4 regions of the Fusibacter sp. JL298sf-3 genome follow, and region 4 is predicted to be linked to each of the others. Evidence: riboswitches for the same ligand, from Rfam matches in the RefSeq annotation. Region 4 holds a riboswitch; each other region holds the start of a gene.

Region 1 (4,739 bases), 280 kb from region 4:
CGCCAATGTGCCGTCAATTGTATTTTCCGCTACCGTTTCAACAGCACCTGCAGTGACTTCACTTTCTGTCAGCGATGTGGTATCCCGCCCTACAAGCCATGAAAGGGCTTTTCTAGAAGCAGCCAAATCACCTGATTGTAACACGCGTTGCACTTTCATGCCTTCGTCTGCTAAACACTTGGTTGCCAGCAGACTGTATGCCAAATACAGCTGTACGATAAAATAAAAAAAGGGAGGGGCTATAGCTTTTAGTGCGACAAGGGGCGCAAGTGTCACGCCCCACGTCAGCACCAAAAGGAAAAAACCGCCCACGTAAAGATTTTTAAAACCTCTGCGGACAACTTTTTCAAGTTGCTTTATAGCCCAACCGATAAACCTAACTGGATGCGGCCAATTAGGAGGATCACCTATTAATGAATCCAAACCGATGCCAAACAAAATTTGTATCATGGCGTCTGTCTCGATTCGTTCAGAATGCTATCCAGCTTCTGCATATCTAAATGAGGTTGTACAATCTCGACGAGTCTGTCATAAGCTTGAACTTTCATTTCTTCAAAGCTCAGTGACTCGTCGGCTGCACCGCTGCCTCGTAATTTCTTAATTAAAGCGTTCCTAAAGGCATCGTTGTCAAAGATACCGTGGAGATAAGTGCCCACAACCATGCCTTCTGCATCGACATGCCCATCGACTTCGCCTTCTGCATTTAAAAGAAACGGAACCGCTTCTTCAGAGAGCGCCTTTGTTTTGCCCATATGAATTTCATAGCCCTTCACAGAGGCCTCTACAAGCCCCATCCCGAGGAAATCATTAGTGAGTGTTGTCGTAGACTGTACCGTTCTCTTCTCCTCGTACATCGTCGTCTCGACATCGAGCAAACCAAGGCCGTTAATCGTCTTTAAGCCAGATTCCACAGCAAAGGGGTCGTGTAGCTTTTTCCCAAGTATTTGATAGCCACCACAAATGCCGATAATCGGTATCTTCTTGCGATGCGCTCTGTAAATGGCCTGCGCCATACCGGAGTCAACCAAATGCTTCATATCCACAAGTGTGTTCTTGCTCCCGGGAATAACGAGTAAATCGTAGTCGAGCAAATCGTCTGTTGCCGTCACGTAGTTTAGCGATACGTCTTGGTGGAAATCGAAACAGTTAAAATCCGAAAAGTTAGACATGTAAGGCAATCTGACGACGCCGATTTTAACCCCTTCGTACTGTCTATCGGTGAGTCTCGACGCGACGCTGTCTTCATCGTCGATGTTGATATTTTGTATATAGGGAATGACCCCTAGACACGGGATGCCGATTTTCTCTTCAAGCATTTCAACCCCCGGCATAAGCAGAGAGACATCGCCTCTGAACTTGTTGATAACAAAGCCCTTAACACGTTTTTGCTCAGAGTCACTTAGCAAGGCATACGTCCCGTAAAGGGCGGCGAACACGCCCCCTCTATCGACGTCGCCGACGAGGATGACATCGGTGTCTACCATTTCGGCAAGTCCCATATTGACAATGTCTCTCGAGCGGAGATTAATTTCCGCAGGCGAGCCGGCACCTTCAATAACAATGGTTTCATACGATTCTTCCAAAGACTTAAACGCCTTGACAACTTCAGGCGCCAACTCATTTTTTATAGAAAAATAAGCACTTGCACGCATATTGTCCTTCACTCTACCGTGTAAAATAACTTGGCTGCCCACATCGCTAGTGGGCTTTAACAAAATTGGGTTCATTCGGACATCGGGTTCAATGCGGGCGGCTTCCGCTTGGACGACTTGAGCGCGTCCCATTTCGAGCCCCTCTTTTGTCACAAAAGAGTTAAGCGCCATATTTTGAGATTTAAACGGTGCAACCTTCTGTCCTCGATTGTTTAGTATTCTGCAAACGGCTGTCACTAAGATGCTCTTACCGACAGATGACCCCGTACCTTGAAACATAATTTTTTTAGACATATTTCCCCTATACCACTCTTTCTCTCACCACGCAACTCACTTGAGCCTTTTGAGCAGCATCACCGCTCTATGACTTCCTAATAAAGTGAACTAAAAAAGCACATGCCAAAAGACATGTGCCTGAATATGATTGCTCATAAGCATGTTCACAAGACTTCCCACCGAAGTTGCTGATTTCAATTAAGGCAGGTTTCCTGGCTCATAGCTCATCTTACTCTTCACCCTTCCCAAGCTTGCGCTCAGTGGTTCTAGAATTTCATCACTATTTACAGTAGCGGGGGCTGCATAGGACTTTAACCTATTTCCCTCTTAGCTTTGCTAAGCACCTTAATCGTATTCAATTCTTTTTTATTATAGACATTTCACACGCTCTTGTCAATAGGTCTAAAAGAGGGCGACACACTACCCCAAATTTTGAACAAAAGCCAGCACTTCGGGAACATGTGTCTTGGGGTCCACTTCTCTAAAGGCTTTTACGAGTTCGAGGCCCTCGTGAAACACAAATGTAGAGCGTTGAGTCCCTTTCACCGGTTTACCATACATTTTCTTTTCGACTACCAAGTCAAAGTGCGCTAAGAGCTCGCGTTCCACATCGCTGATTAAAGAAAATGGGAGATTGTGCTTTTTAATAAAATTCTTATGGGTGCCTAAAGTATCTTTGCTGACACCGATGACTTCATAACCCAACGCCTTAAAAGCATCATAGTGCTCTGCAAATGCCAACGCTTCAAACGTACACCCCGACGTGTTGTCCTTTGGATACGCGTAAAGAATAAATTTCTGATTTCTCAATGCCTCAAACGAATCAACCGCATCGTTTGTACACTTTAGCGCGCCTTCATACATCATGGCAATAACCCTCCTTAATAGATTTCATCTAACTCACCGTATACGCTGCCTGTTCGATCTTTTTCAAGCAACTTCTTAAGAAAATCAAGGCCTTCATGGTAATAGCTTTTCGAGTACGAATACGTCCAGCTGCAAATGTGCAAGCCATTTTTGTAAAGCAAAAACCGAAAGGACTTATAAAAATCTGATGTTAACATACCGGTCTCTTTATACCCATTAAAAAAAGGTTTTAACAAATAAGGATAATCTAAAAAATATTTTCTAAAAAGACCTATAACATCATTATAACAATTATCGACGACACATTTTTCAAAATCTAAAAATGTTTTAAAAACATATACACCATTTCTTTGGTCAATTAATATGTTCCGCCCGTCCAAATCACGATGACACAAACGGCCATGGCCAATAGGCTCTATATGCTTCATTTCCGATTTTAAGACGCGTATACTGTCTCTCAGTATCTCGATTCCAGGTAATGTCTGCGCATTTATATTGGTAACGATGCGTTCAACCTCCATTTTCATAAAGGGAACATACGCTTTAATCGGACTTTTCTTGGCCGAGTCCCAATCTCCGAAGTAATCGAACGCGTGCGCTTGATGCAGGCGTCCCATCTCATAGCCAATCCCATTAAAAATACACTTCATCTCGTCGTCCTTCAGCTGTTTAAGCTTTCGGTCGAGGAGTTCCCCTTCTATATGGTTGTATATAATCCATTCGGTATGATCGGCTGTCACGCCATTGGCCAAAATACTTAACTCCGGAGGCTGATAGTATGAAAGTGCATTGAGTTCTCGCATACACTTGCCTGGCTTATAGAAAAACTTAATCACATACTGACCGCCTGACGTATGTACCTTATAGACCATGTTCCGCTTTAAATCGTGATTGCCACATGGCAATATTGCCTTTACAGAACCAAAATTGCGCTTGGTGAAGATGTCGTCAATTACAAATGCAAAATCGTAATTCATGATGTCCTCCTTCCCCACCGTTTTCTTCATTATAGCTTATCTCTTTAAAGGGCGTCTAGGTGTAAATAAAAAAAACACACATTTTCATGTGTGTTTACTGGAGCGGAAGACGAGATTCGAACTCGCGACCCTCGCCTTGGCAAGGCGATGCTCTACCACTGAGCCACTTCCGCGTAATTTTGGTGCGGGTAGAGGGACTTGAACCCCCACGAACCAGTCACTAGATCCTAAGTCTAGCGCGTCTGCCAATTCCGCCATACCCGCTATTTTGTTGGTGGGAGTAATAGGGATCGAACCTATGACCTCCTGCTTGTAAGGCAGATGCTCTCCCAGCTGAGCTATACTCCCGCTGAAAAATAAAAAATGGTGCACCCTAAGGGAGTCGAACCCCTAACCTTCTGATTCGTAGTCAGACACTCTATCCGATTGAGCTAAGGGTGCACGTATTGGAGGCGGCGACCAGATTCGAACTGGTGAATAGAGGTTTTGCAGACCTGTGCCTTACCACTTGGCCACGCCGCCGTGCTTGGTGATCCATCCGCGACTCGAACGCGGGACACCCTGATTAAAAGTCAGGTGCTCTACCGACTGAGCTAATGGACCATTGTGCGCTGGAGCGGGTGAAGAGAATCGAACTCTCATGGCCGGCTTGGAAGGCCGGAGCTCTACCATTGAGCTACACCCGCGCATTGGAGCGGAAGACGAGATTCGAACTCGCGACCCTCGCCTTGGCAAGGCGATGCTCTACCACTGAGCCACTTCCGCATAATTTTGGTGGGAGTAATAGGGATCGAACCTATGACCTCCTGCTTGTAAGGCAGATGCTCTCCCAGCTGAGCTATACTCCCGGATGTGAGCTGATGCTCACAAAATAATTGGTGACCCCTAGGGGAATCGAACCCCTGTTACCGCCGTGAAAGGGCGGTGTCTTAACCGCTTGACCAAGGGGCCATGGCTCCAAGGGTGG
Region 2 (4,739 bases), 1.4 Mb from region 4:
AACACACGGGGATTACCACGAGGGGCTTCGTCGTTTTCAGAAGCATTTTCACCATATGGGGCACGGCAATGCCCACAAAAGAAATAGGCCCGGCAAAGGCCGTCACCGTTGCAGACAATAGACTCGACAGCACCACTAGTACCACCCTAAACCGCTTGATGTCCACCCCCATACTCAATGCATACGCCTCGCCCAATTGATAGGCGCCGATGGGTTTCGACAGTAGGAAAACCACGGCGAAAACGGCAAACACAATGAGTGACGCCAATTTGAGCTCAGGCCATGAAGCCCCTGAAAAACTCCCCATAGACCATGTGTACAAATTGGTAATCTGATACTCGTTTGCAAAGGCCACCACAAAGTTCGTCACCGCAGAACAGATATAGCCCACCATTATCCCCGCCACCAACAACATGGCAATTTGCTTAATCTTCTTCGACATTAAAAGGACAAAGGCCGTGGCGAGCAAAGCGCCTGCAAACGCTGCAGCCACCATTAGAAAAAGACCTACTGAGCCGAAATATCGAATCCAGACAATCATCATCAGTGCCACCATCATCTTCGCACCGGAAGAGATGCCGAGCACAAATGGCCCTGCAATAGGGTTTCTGAAAAAAGTTTGCAGTAAAAAACCCGACAGCGACAGGGCGCCGCCTAAAACCGCCGCCATCAGAACCCGTGGCAGACGAATCTTCCACACGATGTTATACGACACATCGTCCATCATCGACCGTTGCATCGTCAATGTTCTCAGAATTTCAACTGGGGATAAATCGACGCTTCCCCAATTGATATTGGCAACCACAGCCAACAGCAGCAACAGCATAATACCGCCGACAACCACTGCATACCGCGTATAAGTGCCTGTTTTCATACGATCCCCCTAACTCTACGTCGCTGTTATCAACACTTGCTGTACAAAAAGTTAAAGTGCGGTGGAACACCGCACTTTTTCACCTTACTTGAGCTTAAACACGTAGTCCAGTCGGTCCGGGGTCGATTCATCAGAAGTCAGCATCGTATGCAAATCGCCAATCATGTTGCCCAATCTGTCGTTGATTTGGAAGAATTCCGGACATGTCGCCCACACGTTACCACTTTTTACAGCGGCAAAATCTTCAATGAGCGCATTTTTTTCAACGAGGTCTGCAAGCATTTCCGGCTTGCCCCCTGTGCTGTACATATACAAAATGTAATCGGCGTCTTTTGCAGCTGCATAAAACGCTTCCATTTCCATAGTTGTCGAGTTGGTTCCCGAGTTTTCCAGTGCGTCAAAAATGTACGTGCCCCCTGCGAGTTCTACCATCTTTGTTACATAATCGTCGTCGTTTCGCACATAGAGTTTCCCCTTAGAAGTGATAAAGAAGATGGCGACGGACTTATCGATTTTTTCACCTGCAGAAAGGGTCTCTACAACCTCTTTTTGAGCATCGAACAGTGCGTTTGCCACAGACATGTCGGTATCAGTCAACGCCGCATAAAACTTAACCCATTCGACTTTTCCAAGTGGATGCGATTCTTCACTGCCCCTGTCAATAAGCACCGGTATCCCGAGCTCATCGAACTTGTTGACGACCTCCGGCACACTCTCAATCATTGCCGACTGAATGGCGAGGTTGGTTCCCGCTGCTACGAGCATCTCGTAGTCCGGCTCTTTGTATTTGCCGGCGTACTGTATGGAACCAGCCGCCACGGCTTCACGAATGGCCTTTATGGACCATTTGTCCGCCTCTGTCCCGCAAAATGAAACTGCGTCAAGGCGTCCCAAAGCATTTACGAGCGACATCGCCGGCGTTGTTGCAATATAAAAGCCCTTGAGCGGTTTTTGAATAACCGCTATGTCGGCATCGAGCCCCGCCGGTGCCGTCTGCCCTTCGGGAACCAGCAAGTATCGATCTCTCCCCCCTATAGTGGCGAGGCCGTACCCCCCTTTAAAATAATCCAGTGTAAACGACTGAGCGTACTCGAGATCCAAACTTTTTTCATATTCGAGCCCGTCAACCGTCGGCGGCGCTTCCAGAATCACTTCTCCTGCTGACAGCTCCACCGCCTCGTCTTCCGGTATGTCTTTTTCTACCACCGGCCCACTGAGTTCTTCATTCTCTGCAACTTCTGTGCTACAGCCCGTTATGCCCAATAGGCAAAGAACTGTAACACCTGTCAATAGCCATTGTTTCTTCATCTTAATCTTCTCCTTTAAAATAATCTATATAAAGCGTTTGGCTCTATAGTCCCATTAAAAAGGTCGTTCCGCAAAAGGGGCGAGGTATGACAACTACCGATTGTAAACACACAAAAACCGCCAATGCCAAAAAAGCATTGACGGTTATCAACAAAGCCAATTTGTCTTACACGGAGACGACACCGTCGAAATAAGTATCCTGACTCAGCTTCATCATCTATCTTCCCCTTCCCAGTTTCCCAGTGGTGAACGCCTATTTATGCGCGAAGAAAGACTCTGCTTTACAGTGGCCGTACCGCTCATGGATTTCACATGATTCCAATATTTCGACTGACGATTCAGTTCATGCTGATTGTACGCTTTTGTTTATCTTTTGTCAACCGTTCCCCAATTATTTTTATTAAATCACTTCTGACAAAAGGCGTTCTGGCGTCTTAAGCACATACATCGATTGATCTGCCGCGGCGATGAGCTTGTCGACGTCGACAGCGCCTCCGTTATAAACCGCCGATCCGATGCTGACGCGCAACTGTACGCATCTCGCTTGGAGCTCATAAGGCGTTTCGGCCGCCTTTCGAACAGCTTGTGCCATCGCCTCTGCACCAGTCGCCCTCTTCGTCAAATCGACAAAGAGCAAAAACTCATCGCCTCCCAAACGTATGGCCAACTCGCTTTCGTTTACAAAAGCCTTTAACACCTCGGCAATCCGAACCAAAACGGCGTCGCCAAAGGCGTGTCCAAAAGTATCGTTCAGCTGCTTAAAGCCATTGATATCCAGCAAAAACACCCCTAACTGCGCGCCCCTCGCATCTGCTTCAGACAGCTTATCGCCAATTTGTTCATACAGCCGCGTCCTATTCATTAAACCCGTTAACGCATCTGTCGTCGCCATTTTTTCAATTCGCCTTTTGGCGTCGTAATTCACGACTACAATCAGGCCATAGGTCCATCCGACAATCCAAAAGATAATCATCATAAATACGATACCCATGTAGGGATGCCCCTCACGCCTCTCGAATACCCCTCTGAAAGCCAGCACCCATCGAATGACAAACCCCGCCGTTATAAACGCAAAAGAAACAATTGAGAGCGCGTAGACTTTGAGGTGTTCGCGGCCCGTCTTGAACAGCAAAGCCACAATAGACGTTGTAAATATACCGATGGCAAGGGCATCGTGCATTAAGAATCGTCGCGTTGCGTTGTCGCGATTAAAATAGGCGATACAGACAATTACAACGGTGACAACGGCAAAAAACCAACGCCGCCTGCGCCTGTTGCCCACGTCTTTGTACTGCAAAACGCCTTCCAAAATCAGCAGAGGCGATAGCAGCGATGCCACATTGTTCAAAAACACCGCGTAACTTCCCAGTACGGGCTTGAAGTACAGTATAAAAAAGCCAATGGCCCCGACAATAGCTCCCAGTGCCCACATGCCCAGGCCGCTTTGTTCCCTATTGATGCGCCATGTAATCAACATGACAACAGCGGCAATTGTCCCCACTAAAGAAATCACCACACCTAAAGTTAAATAATCCAGTTTTACCATCCGACCACCTTTTTTGAATTCAATGTCATTATCCCACCTCTTTATTAAAAACGACAGAGCGGCATTCGTCAATAGCGTCTCTCAAATTAGGACAAAGAATGACGCGACTTCGTTATAAGCGCGCTTTTCCTTGAAACACTCTCAAACGGAAATCGGCAATCTGACACCTAGAATCTTTTAACGTGCAAAACCCCCGCGGCGGGCCTATTCGTCGCGAGGGTTCTCTTTCAATCTGAGGGCTACGCCCCCACCAATTGGTCTATTAAAAAATGTGCACCGCGTATGCCTACATAGGGCGGGGTGTAGCGGTTGATGGTTTCAGAGTGCGTATCCCGAGTCAGGGGCAAAAAAGTCTTAGCGGTTATACGCCCCCTAAAGGTGTTCTCACACAACGCCATATCGTAAGTCTCACCCCGTTCAACTGCCGCAACGACACCGCCGACTTCGCCTTCGACAAATGCGCGTAACGGTTCGACAAAACTCGCTTCACCGGAAATACCCACCTTCAACTGGGATGCGTCGAAATAAGACAACCGCTTATAGAGATGGTCAGATGCCCGCTTTTCCCTGTCGATAAATGCCGTATTGACAGAGACGCCCATGGCCTCGCCAACGCATTTGAGCCACTGAAAAGTGCCTTGTATCCCGTACGGTCTGCCGTAAACATATGGGGTGCCCCACTTGGACTCCAGCCATTTCGCCGCTTTCAGCCCCTCTTCTCGAATGACCAAATTCACTGCGACATCACCGGCGCGCTTTAAATCACAAAGGTGCATTTCAGATGTCATCACACAGCGACAAGTCACGCTCAACCCTTCTGTTACCAGTCGTTTGAGTTCTTCCACGTCGGCGTAATAGTTGGCGTGGTCAATCTGAGAGCCAATGATATTAAACGTCCGCTCTTTTTTTCCGGCGCTTTCCGTCCACTTGGCGAGCTGATAGAGCGCTTCTTCAACGCCGTCTTTAAGCCTTTGCTTCATCCCGCCTTTTTCAAGGGCGGTCACCCTTAAC
Region 3 (4,739 bases), 1.5 Mb from region 4:
CTGTGTGTACCCATCGCAGCGAAGGGTTACAGGGTAGCGCATGGCACTGCTGTCTTCAGGTCGCGGTTGTCTTTGGTTGTAGTTTTCTGTATTGGTCGCCCAATAGCTGCTCATATCAAATGCCTCATGAGGGGCGTAGCAGGTGTCGAGCACGGAGAGTGCCTTAAACTTCCCCACCATAAACGTCCGGTAGGCCTCTCTAAGCTCGCAAAAAGCCACCAAATACCATTTGCCGCTCTTCTCACAGAGACCAAGTGGATGCAAGATGCGATCGACACTGGTGTTGCCGTAGCTGTCGTAATCGACGCGTATTTTATTCTGCGCCACGATGGCCTCTTGAAGACACTTTAAATGCCCTTTTGTCACCTGTGCGCGCCCATACCAGTCTTTTTCGTCGCGCAAAATTCGACTTGAAAGCTTGTCGAAAGCCTGTTTCGCCGATTCAGGAAGCTGCGCCCTGAACCGCAAGGCCAAGTTTTCGTCTTCACTTCTCTCCAGAGCGAGCATCTGAACCAGTTTTTGCATTTCATCGGATTCCAAGCTGTTGACTTTAACCCCTTTGTTCTGTAGCCATATGCCGCCGCCTGTGCCGGACTCGGTTACAATATCGTAGCCGGCAATAGACAAAGCATCGAGGTCTCTGTAAATGGTGCGCACGGACACTTCAAAGTGTTCAGCCAGCTGCTTAGCCGTCATTTTATTGTAATTTTCCAGCATGAGCAAAATCCCCATAAGACGATAGAGCTTCATCGTGCACACCCCTTTCTAAGCGTTTAATAGAGCCAATGCCACCACAGTTAGGCCAATGGCCCATTTGTTTTTTGTCGGTACCGCTTCTCCAAAGAGCAGGCGGCTGCCAAGGGTAATCAATACAATACTCCCGGCGCTGTAAAGCGGAAACGCCACCGATGTCTTCACCGATTCAAGTGCTAAAATTAAAAAGTATGATGAAAACAAGTTGGGCAGTCCGACACAAAAGCCCAGCAGAATGTCTCTCATCACAACCTTTTTCTTCGTCGCATAGCAATACAGGGCACTGATAACAAAGGCGACAAAGAAGACAGCGCATAAAAAGACGTCTTTATAGGCCGTTAAAGCGTATTTTTGAAACACCTTTGTGGAGAACTCCGCTAGGCCCCCAAAGGTGAACAGCAACAGCAGACCCGCTTGCCAATTAAATCGCCGTGCCTTATTTTTTGACACATTGACCACGACAATTGCCATCAACGACAGTGCGATGCCGAACCATTGAAGTGTCGTGGGAAGTTCCTTCCACAACACCAGTGAAAGTACCATCGGCACTAAAATGCCCATTTTCGCAAATGTTCCCGAGAGCCCCGCGCCATACTGCTTAACACAGCGTTGGTAAAAGACAAACGACAAGAAGAAAAAGATGCCGCTCACCCCGCCGAAAGCTAAGGCAAAGTAAAAACTTCCGGCGGCGCCCATTACCTCGTCACCGCGCACTGCACTTGTGAACGCCGTAACAAGTCCGTCCCCTGAAACCTCAAAGGCATACAGTTTTTGCTGTAAGACCATGGCCAGACTCACCGCGCTGGCAAAGAAGTAGTTGGCACTGGTAATGGCGTAGCGGTTTGTCTCCCGACTTTCAGTAAACTTGAAAATCAGCGCTATGGCGGCGCTACACATCGTTGCTAAAATTAAAAAAAACATCGTTATTTATCCCCCCGAATTTCGTTAACACTGCTTTTATCTTATCACAGATCTGCTCAAAATAGTTGACATGTTGTTAACAATATGTCATCATATATTTAGTTACCGGTCTTGTCTTAAATCGACAAGTTAAAAGGGAATGAGGTGAAAGTCCTCAGCAGCCCCCGCTACTGTAAGGAAGTACGAACTCTCACGGCCACTGATGCACAGCATCGGGAAGGCGAGAAAGTAGGATGATTTCCGAGCCAGGAGACCTGCCGTAACGTTAGAACATGTAGCTTCGGAGGGAGGTTTACGGGTACAGTCATTTTGAATGTATGAACACATCCCTTGTGGATGTGTTTTTTTGTTTAAACAACGCGGTTGTTTATTCGGCAATGCTTTTTGCCGGTCATAAAACTGTCCCCTCTGGCGAAGTCGATTGAAGTATAAGGAGGATTTTATGTCGTCACTGAACACGCTGCTCGGCAGCAGCACCGCTATGCACATTGCAGAAGGCTTTTTACCACAGTTTTGGACACTGATTTGGTACGCCATTTTTGCACCGTTTTTTATCATGAGCATCGCCGCCATGAAAAAACAATTTAGCGCCAACGCATCCAACAAACTCTTATTTGCACTGATGGCTGCTTTTGCATTTACGCTCTCATCTTTAAAAATCCCATCAGTTGTCGGCAGTTGCTCACATCCGACGGGGATGGGGCTCGGTGCCATTTTGCTCGGACCACTGCCAATGGTGGCCATCGGTACTGTCGTCCTTTTAATGCAGGCACTTTTAATTGCCCACGGCGGCATTACCACTTTAGGCGCTAACGCCGTCAGTATGGCTGTTGTCGGACCGTTTGTTTCCTTCGGTCTCTACAAACTCTTAAAGAAAATGGGCGTCGGACAAAAGATCAACATCTTTATCGCCGCTGTTGTGGGCAATTTGGCGACGTATCTCGTCACCAGTTTTCAACTTGGCGCCGCGTTCCCCGGTGACAGCTTTATCGCCGCAGCCGGTAAGTTTATGGGCGTCTTTATGTTGACACAACTGCCTGTTGCCGTTGCCGAGGGCTTACTTACCATTGTCGTATTCAACTTAATTGCCGACTCTAAACAATTCCCTGTGCTCGAAGGAGGACGCTCATGAAGAAAAACGGCTTATTACTGATCTTGTTTGTCATTTTAATCGCCACGCCGCTATTGATCAATTCCGGTGGTGCCTTTGAAGGGTCAGACGGTCAAGCGGAAGAAATGATTACCACCATCGACCCAAATTACGAGCCGTGGTTTGAACCGCTTTGGGAACCGCCAAGTGGCGAAATCGAAAGCTTGCTCTTTACGCTGTTTGCCGTAGCGGGGTCGTCGACCATTGCCTTTTACCTCGGCACACTAAAAGGGAAAAAGCATGCTTAGAATCGATGCCCTCGCCAACCAGAGCAAGGGCAAGAACGTCTACCCAAACTTGCGCATTGGCGCCAACTTGGCACTGCTCGTCTTAAGTCTCAGCATAGAAAATTTATGGCTCTACGGGGCGCTTATTTTAAGCGCCTCTTTTCTGATTTTAGGGTTAACGCGCATCACCTTTAAACAGCTTGCCCTCCTCGTGCTCTTCCCTATGAGTTTTGTGTTCTTTTCCTGTGTAATCATCTTTTTTCAAATAGGGCTAGAAGAAACACTCATAACTTTTGTTCGCTCTCTTAGCGCTTTGATGATTCTGCTGAGTATCAGCCTCACAATGCCTATGCACCACTTCACTCAGTTTCTAAAAAAACTGCATCTGCCAGACGCGTTTATAGAACTCTATGAGCTCTGCTACCGGTTCATCTTTATCTTCATTGAAGAGGCCGCGGACATGATAACTGCACAACAGATGCGCTTCGGATTTTTTTCAGCTAAAAATGTGTTTCAAACACTGAGTCTGACACTGGGGACTTTGTTTTTACGCGTTTTTGCACGATTTAACGATTTAGAAGACGCCATGTCTTTGAGAGGATTTCAATAGAAAGAGGTTTATATGATTAAATGCGAAGGGCTCTCCCTTCAATACCCCGATGGTACAATCGGCATTCAAAAGGTCGATTTTGATTTAAGCAATGGCCATATCATAGGCGTTATCGGCGCCAACGGCGCCGGAAAATCCACTTTTTTCAAATGCCTGCTCGGCCTGTTGAAGCCTCAATCGGGCGCTCTTTATTTTAACGGTTCGCCCCTCACCTACTCGAAAGCTGCCCTCAAGCAATTGAGGCGCGCCATCAACCTCGTCTTTCAAGACCCTGAGCGCCAACTCTTCTACAACGATGTCGTTCAAGATGTGTCCATGGGCCCACGGAACCTAGGGTACGATGCAAAGACTGTGGCAGACATTACAGATAACGCTCTAAGAGCCGTCGACGGCCTTCATCTGAAAGAGCGTCCGATTCAGTACTTGAGTTTCGGCCAGAAAAAGCGCATTGCCATCGCAGGGGTTCTCGCCCTGTCCTGCGATGTGCTCTTAATGGATGAACCGGAAACAGGCCTGGACCCTCAAATGCGCAGAGATATGATTGCCCTCATGCGTCAATTGACCGCCCAAGAGAAAAAAATCATATTGTCCAGCCACAACATGGATTTGATTTACGACGTTTGCGACTACGTCTATGTCATGCACCGCGGTGAAATGGTGGGGCATGGTGACAAAGAGACCATAATGACCGATGCCGAACTCCTGGAAAAATGCCGATTGGAGCTGCCATTGAGGGTTTCCCTAAGAAGGTGTTGAAAAAGTCATATAGCGATTGCGCACCGCCGTCTGAAGGCTATGTTTGTCACTTGCGTCGCCAAATTGAAAAAAAGCATATAAAAATGACTAGGACAACTCGTTGAGACTTGTACTAGTCATTTTTCATGCTTAGTTAATTTTGAAAAAAACTCATGGCCATCAAGCATATCGATCAAATTTCATGCCCTTGCCTTGGAACCGTTTAAACGCCTGCAAGGTTTCCTTAGTATTCGCTGCACGTTGGGCCTTTGCTTGGTCAAATCTTTTAAAAAATCCGGGCTCTACTATTTTTGATTTTATATGGTCTTTACTCTTTGATTCT
Region 4 (4,739 bases):
TCTGCCCTAAAATCAATCCGTGCAAAATAAGGTTTGTCATAGGAACGCGTCAAACTCAAATAGTTTTTTTCCGCCATCTCCATATAACGCGTGTTTAACATAATGCTGATGTAGCTTTGCGAACCGTCCAGGACATCGAGATCGGCCATGGCCTCTTTGACGTTCCGCCCGTAGAGCGCTTTGTACTGCTCAGTGGCGTGAATGGTCATGCGCATATAGTCTCTTGTAAAGGAGAGCCGCGCTTCCTCTGACTCGAATTCTGGGTGTTTTCGTTCAGTCATCATTGCCTCTTTTCTCATAGGGAAATCGCTTGGATTTCCGCGCGTTTAAGTCGACACTGGTGAAATTCGTGGAAAATTATTTTACCACATTTAACGCCTTGGTTTCAATTGGGCATTTAAAGAAAGCGCCTTTTTTGATATAATCTTAATCACTATGTAACGAAAGGACCTATTATGAAACGTTTTGAGGAACGGGTGTACCCTAAAAATATGCGCCCGACCAACGGCATGCTCATTGAGCATCAAGCGCGCTACGACTTCGTCAAGTCTCACTGTAAGGGCCGTGTCTTAGACATCGCCTGCGGCTCAGGCTACGGCGCAGACCACATCCACAACCTCCAAGTAACCGGCTACGTCGGCGTCGACATCGACGCGGCAACTGTCGCTTACGCAACTGAACACTACGGGGGAGAAAACCGCCAATTTCTCGTAGGGGACGCACTGGACAAAACACTGCCGTCAAAGCTCGGCACTTTTGACGTCATCATCAGCTTTGAAACCATCGAGCACTTTCACGGCGACAGGCAGTTTCTTCAGACGCTCTACGACCTCTTGGTTCCCGGCGGTACGCTGTTTATTTCGACGCCATTTGGCAGAGGCGTCGGCCAGCCGTGCACTTGTCCCTACCACGTTCACCAATACACTGAGGCCGAATTTTTAGAGCGCCTCGAAATTTTCGACCAGGTGACTATGTACCATCAAGTTGGCGACACCATTGAACAGCCTTTACCTGAAAAACGGTATTTTTTAATGCTCGCAGAATGCAAAAAACTCTAAACCAACGCGTTTAGAGTTTTTCTTTACATATGCGGTTTTACTTTTTCAACAGTTCTCACAACGGGTTTAAATAAAAACAGCGCAATGAGAAAATTTGACACGCCGTGTACGATATCAAACGGCAAGCCGCTGATCCAATACGTAAAGCCGTAGGCGGCGCCGTAAAAAAACGACTCAAAGATAGCAAACATCAAGCCAAATGTGAAACCAAATACTGCCGAGAGCCCTGCATAGGCGTATTCATTTCGCGTAACCCTCGACAACAAACTCGCCATCACAATCAGCAACGGCCATATAAAGTAATAGCCGATTATCCAAGTCCCAAACCCCCACAACAACACCTCGGTGGTTACAAACACAAACGCTGCAAGCAGTGTCCGCGTCTTGCCAAAAACAACGGTGTACACAATGAGCAAAAACGTGACAATTTCCACGTTTGGAATGCTAAATAAGGCCATCTTACCCGCGGTTAGCGCCGCGGATAAAATGGCTATGAGGGTTAAATCTCTCGTTTTTATTCCCAATTTTGAATCTCAAACCGATAGACGTCGCCGTCGAGTACCGGAATGTCTTTTACGCCGACCATAGCGGGTTCTCCATTGATGGAAATGTGGTAAAACTCTTTCTTTTCTTGCGTTGCCACATACCCTTTCATACCGATGAGCATCGGTCCAAAATCTTGTTCGTCAAATACAGTCCCGAGTGTTTCTTTCTTCTCTTCGAGCAAATCGTATAAGTATTCTGCATCGGTGTGAAGTGTCATTTTTTCATCGATGTTTTCCGACGGGATAACCACTTCAACTGTAACGGCTTTTGAGCCCTCTTGTGTTTCTGCACCGAAGAATTGATTGTAGGCAAAAAGTGCGCCTACTGCAACCAATACCACAACCAGTGCAATGACCAGTTTGTTTTTCATTATAGCCTCCTTAGTAATTATCCGCTCTCGCACTGAGAACGTCTGTTTTTTTTTCAACAACATCCGACGTCGTCTCGAGGTTTTAAGTCGATTCTCACCACCGAGCTTTACTCGGCAACCTTTCTAAAAATCGCTTTGTCTCAAGAGCGCCTTCTCACGCGTAAAAAGCCCGTTCTCCAAAGGGAAAACGGGCTGTATCAGCTTCATTTCCATCCCACTTCCCAGGAGACTTCTATCGTTCATCAACGGCAGGTCTACCGGCTAGGCTTCATCCTCTGACCACCCTTCCCGCTTGCGCAGTGGTATGTGGCGTTCGTCGGCCATACGGTTGCTGGGACAGCTCGCTAAGCGATTCCCTATTAAGTCTTGCGACACCTGTTGACGTTCTGTTGTTCTTACTCATTATAATGAATTTAAAAGCCAATTGCAACTAGATTTTGAACTTGCTGATTTCTTCATTGAGGTGGACAGAAATTTGGTTGAGGTCTTGTGCGGACTTCGCCACTTCCTCCACGGCAAAGGTCTGCTGATCCATAGAAGCGGTTACCTCTTCTGAAGCGGCAGCCGTTTCTTCTGAAACAGCTGAGATGTTCTCAATACTGCTGACGATGCGCTCCTTGTCTTCGTTAACTTCCGATACAGACTGACCGATTTCATCGATGTTGCGCGTGATTTTTTGGAACGCCGACTTAATGGTTTCAAAGGCGCCGATAACGTCGTTCACCGCGCTGTTTTGATTTTCTGAGATCGTCTTGAGCGTCGTCATACTGCTCACCGACTCAGCACCGTCTTGTTGGATGTTGAGGACGATTTCTTTAACCTGCTCTGCTGCATTGGCAGACTCTTCAGCCAGCTTTCTGATTTCCTCAGCGACAACTGCAAAGCCTCTGCCGTGCTCTCCGGCGCGCGCCGCTTCAATAGAGGCGTTAAGTGCCAAGAGGTTGGTTTGAACTGAAATCGCCGAAATGGAATCCAAAATACCGCCGATTTCCTGTGTGCGATCGTTAAGTTGTAAAATAACAGTTTCAATGGCCTTGTTGGCGTCCATCGATTCTCTGTTCTTATCGCTGAGGTCGCCGACGGATTTAAGACCGCCTTCATACGCCTCTGTTGTGCTCTTAGCAGAAAGCAGCATCTCGTCTGTGAACTCGTTGAGTCTGACGAACTTCTCTGAGAGTGCACGCGCCACCAAAGTACTCTGCTCGGCATCTTGTGCTTGATCTTGTGCCCCTTTGGCGATGTCTTCAACAGTCTTCGCCACTTCGTCTGCAGAAGCACTTACTTCTTCACTTGTAGCTGCAAGGCTTTGCGACGACGTCGTCAATTGTCCGGACACTTGCTGAACATTGTTTACCAACTTCCCAAGGTCTGAGATGGTTTCATCAAAGAACTTGCTCAACACGCCGATCTCGTCTTTGGATTGAATATCCGAATGAACACTGAGGTCTCCGGTACGAGCGGTTTTCATCGCTTCGACAAGTCGCTTGATGTTATCGTTAAAGCTCTTTGTAAACAAGAAGACCAGTATCACGGCAATGACAAAGCCGAGCAATGACGCCAAGGCGATGTTTGTAATAATGGTGTTTAAATCCGCTTGAATTTCGTCGTAATAGAAGCTTGAAACAACAGTCCAGCCCACGCTTTCAATCGGTGAGAACGAAGCCAGTTTTTTGTGCTTTTCACCATCTTCTGTATTGGTGTAGTCTAAGGTCTCCATGCGGCCTTCAACCAAAGCGGCTTTAATGACTTCAGAATCCATCTCTTCGCCGATTTTTGACGGGTTTACATGGGTCATAATAATGTTGTTGGCATCCACGGTAATCGGATAACCTTTTTCGCCGATTCTCAAATCTTTGGTCTGATCGTTTAGAGTGTCGAGCAATAAATCAGCGGCGATAACGCCTGCGAATTTTCCCTGTGCGTTGTACACCGGTGCACACGCTGTAATCATCATGGCGTTTACCGTGTCGTCGAAATAAGCGTCTGTCCAGACAAATTTACCGCTGTCTTTGGCCAGTGTGTACCAGTCGCGCGTCCGCGGATCGTAGTCGCTTCCGAGGTCGTCGTCCGGTTTCACCAACATCTTGCCGGCTGTCGTTCCCATATAGATGGAGAAAATGCCGTCGTTGCTCGACGCATAACTGTCGAGGACTTCTAAAATAGCGCGTTCGTTTATCGCCGGATCCGCCAGCAACGCCTGTTTAGAAAGCGCTTCGACAATGCCCTGATAGCCCGACAAATAGCTTTCCATAGACATGGCTATCTGATCGCCCACATCCTGTGTGGCTTTTAATTGGTCGCTCTTAATAATACCGGATACCCGCCAATAAGTGAGCCCCCCCACTAAAATTTGTACGATTAGAATAACTGCTACAAAAATTGAAATGACCAGTTTTCTAATACTTCTCTTAACTTTAATCTCATTCATACAAACCCTCCTCGCTATAAAAGCGCCTCATTAAAAAATCGTAATATTCGCTTTTATACCCCGAGTTCGATCCATTCATTCACCAGTACCCCTACAAAAAGTAGTATATTTACAACTGTTGCTGTCATAACGAAATTTTTAACCGCCAAAACAAAGGTTTTTCCCTTTACAGGTGCTTTTACAAAGCGCTCGGTCTGCCTGTAGACAATCGGCGTCAAAACAAAAACGCCGAGCAGTACCGTCGGAAGAACCCCACACAATACTCCGATTAAAACCACGGCGTAAGCCGCTATGACATTGCCAATATAAAGTTTTACTGCAGCCTGACGGCCGATGG

The links. Region 4 has a riboswitch for cobalamin ahead of ACR6HW_RS14655 (DUF4430 domain-containing protein). Riboswitches for the same ligand answer to the same signal wherever they lie in the genome.
Region 1: another riboswitch for cobalamin. It lies ahead of ACR6HW_RS16000 (cobyric acid synthase); the one in region 4 lies ahead of ACR6HW_RS14655 (DUF4430 domain-containing protein).
Region 2: another riboswitch for cobalamin. It lies ahead of ACR6HW_RS03030 (ABC transporter substrate-binding protein); the one in region 4 lies ahead of ACR6HW_RS14655 (DUF4430 domain-containing protein).
Region 3: another riboswitch for cobalamin. It lies ahead of ACR6HW_RS07445 (energy-coupling factor ABC transporter permease); the one in region 4 lies ahead of ACR6HW_RS14655 (DUF4430 domain-containing protein).

What each region holds. Positions count from the first base shown of each region.
Region 1 is NZ_CM132608.1:3,350,652-3,355,390, reverse strand. Features, by position in the region: gene cbiB (adenosylcobinamide-phosphate synthase CbiB) at 1-450, opposite strand, end outside; gene ACR6HW_RS16000 (cobyric acid synthase) at 447-1,946, opposite strand; cobalamin riboswitch at 2,114-2,291, opposite strand; gene ACR6HW_RS15995 (peroxiredoxin) at 2,349-2,795, opposite strand; gene ACR6HW_RS15990 (phosphotransferase) at 2,810-3,772, opposite strand; tRNA gene ACR6HW_RS15985 (tRNA-Gly) at 3,871-3,945, opposite strand; tRNA gene ACR6HW_RS15980 (tRNA-Leu) at 3,953-4,036, opposite strand; tRNA gene ACR6HW_RS15975 (tRNA-Val) at 4,045-4,120, opposite strand; tRNA gene ACR6HW_RS15970 (tRNA-Arg) at 4,137-4,213, opposite strand; tRNA gene ACR6HW_RS15965 (tRNA-Cys) at 4,220-4,294, opposite strand; tRNA gene ACR6HW_RS15960 (tRNA-Lys) at 4,300-4,375, opposite strand; tRNA gene ACR6HW_RS15955 (tRNA-Gly) at 4,385-4,458, opposite strand; tRNA gene ACR6HW_RS15950 (tRNA-Gly) at 4,463-4,537, opposite strand; tRNA gene ACR6HW_RS15945 (tRNA-Val) at 4,545-4,620, opposite strand; tRNA gene ACR6HW_RS15940 (tRNA-Glu) at 4,649-4,723, opposite strand; tRNA gene ACR6HW_RS15935 (tRNA-Asn) at 4,725-4,739, opposite strand, start outside.
Region 2 is NZ_CM132608.1:622,593-627,331, forward strand. Features, by position in the region: gene ACR6HW_RS03025 (FecCD family ABC transporter permease) at 1-874, opposite strand, end outside; gene ACR6HW_RS03030 (ABC transporter substrate-binding protein) at 959-2,182, opposite strand; cobalamin riboswitch at 2,355-2,548, opposite strand; gene ACR6HW_RS03035 (diguanylate cyclase domain-containing protein) at 2,583-3,728, opposite strand; gene ACR6HW_RS03040 (nitrogenase component 1) at 3,968-4,739, opposite strand, start outside.
Region 3 is NZ_CM132608.1:1,535,448-1,540,186, forward strand. Features, by position in the region: gene ACR6HW_RS07435 (helix-turn-helix transcriptional regulator) at 1-750, opposite strand, end outside; gene ACR6HW_RS07440 (hypothetical protein) at 766-1,674, opposite strand; cobalamin riboswitch at 1,764-1,950, shown strand; gene ACR6HW_RS07445 (energy-coupling factor ABC transporter permease) at 2,117-2,806, shown strand; gene ACR6HW_RS07450 (energy-coupling factor ABC transporter substrate-binding protein) at 2,803-3,072, shown strand; gene ACR6HW_RS07455 (CbiQ family ECF transporter T component) at 3,065-3,661, shown strand; gene ACR6HW_RS07460 (energy-coupling factor ABC transporter ATP-binding protein) at 3,674-4,417, shown strand; gene ACR6HW_RS07465 (hypothetical protein) at 4,577-4,739, opposite strand, start outside.
Region 4 is NZ_CM132608.1:3,066,258-3,070,996, reverse strand. Features, by position in the region: gene helD (RNA polymerase recycling motor HelD) at 1-284, opposite strand, end outside; gene ACR6HW_RS14665 (class I SAM-dependent methyltransferase) at 456-1,058, shown strand; gene ACR6HW_RS14660 (hypothetical protein) at 1,082-1,582, opposite strand; gene ACR6HW_RS14655 (DUF4430 domain-containing protein) at 1,573-1,974, opposite strand; cobalamin riboswitch at 2,205-2,369, opposite strand; gene ACR6HW_RS14650 (methyl-accepting chemotaxis protein) at 2,405-4,402, opposite strand; gene ACR6HW_RS14645 (UbiA family prenyltransferase) at 4,456-4,739, opposite strand, start outside.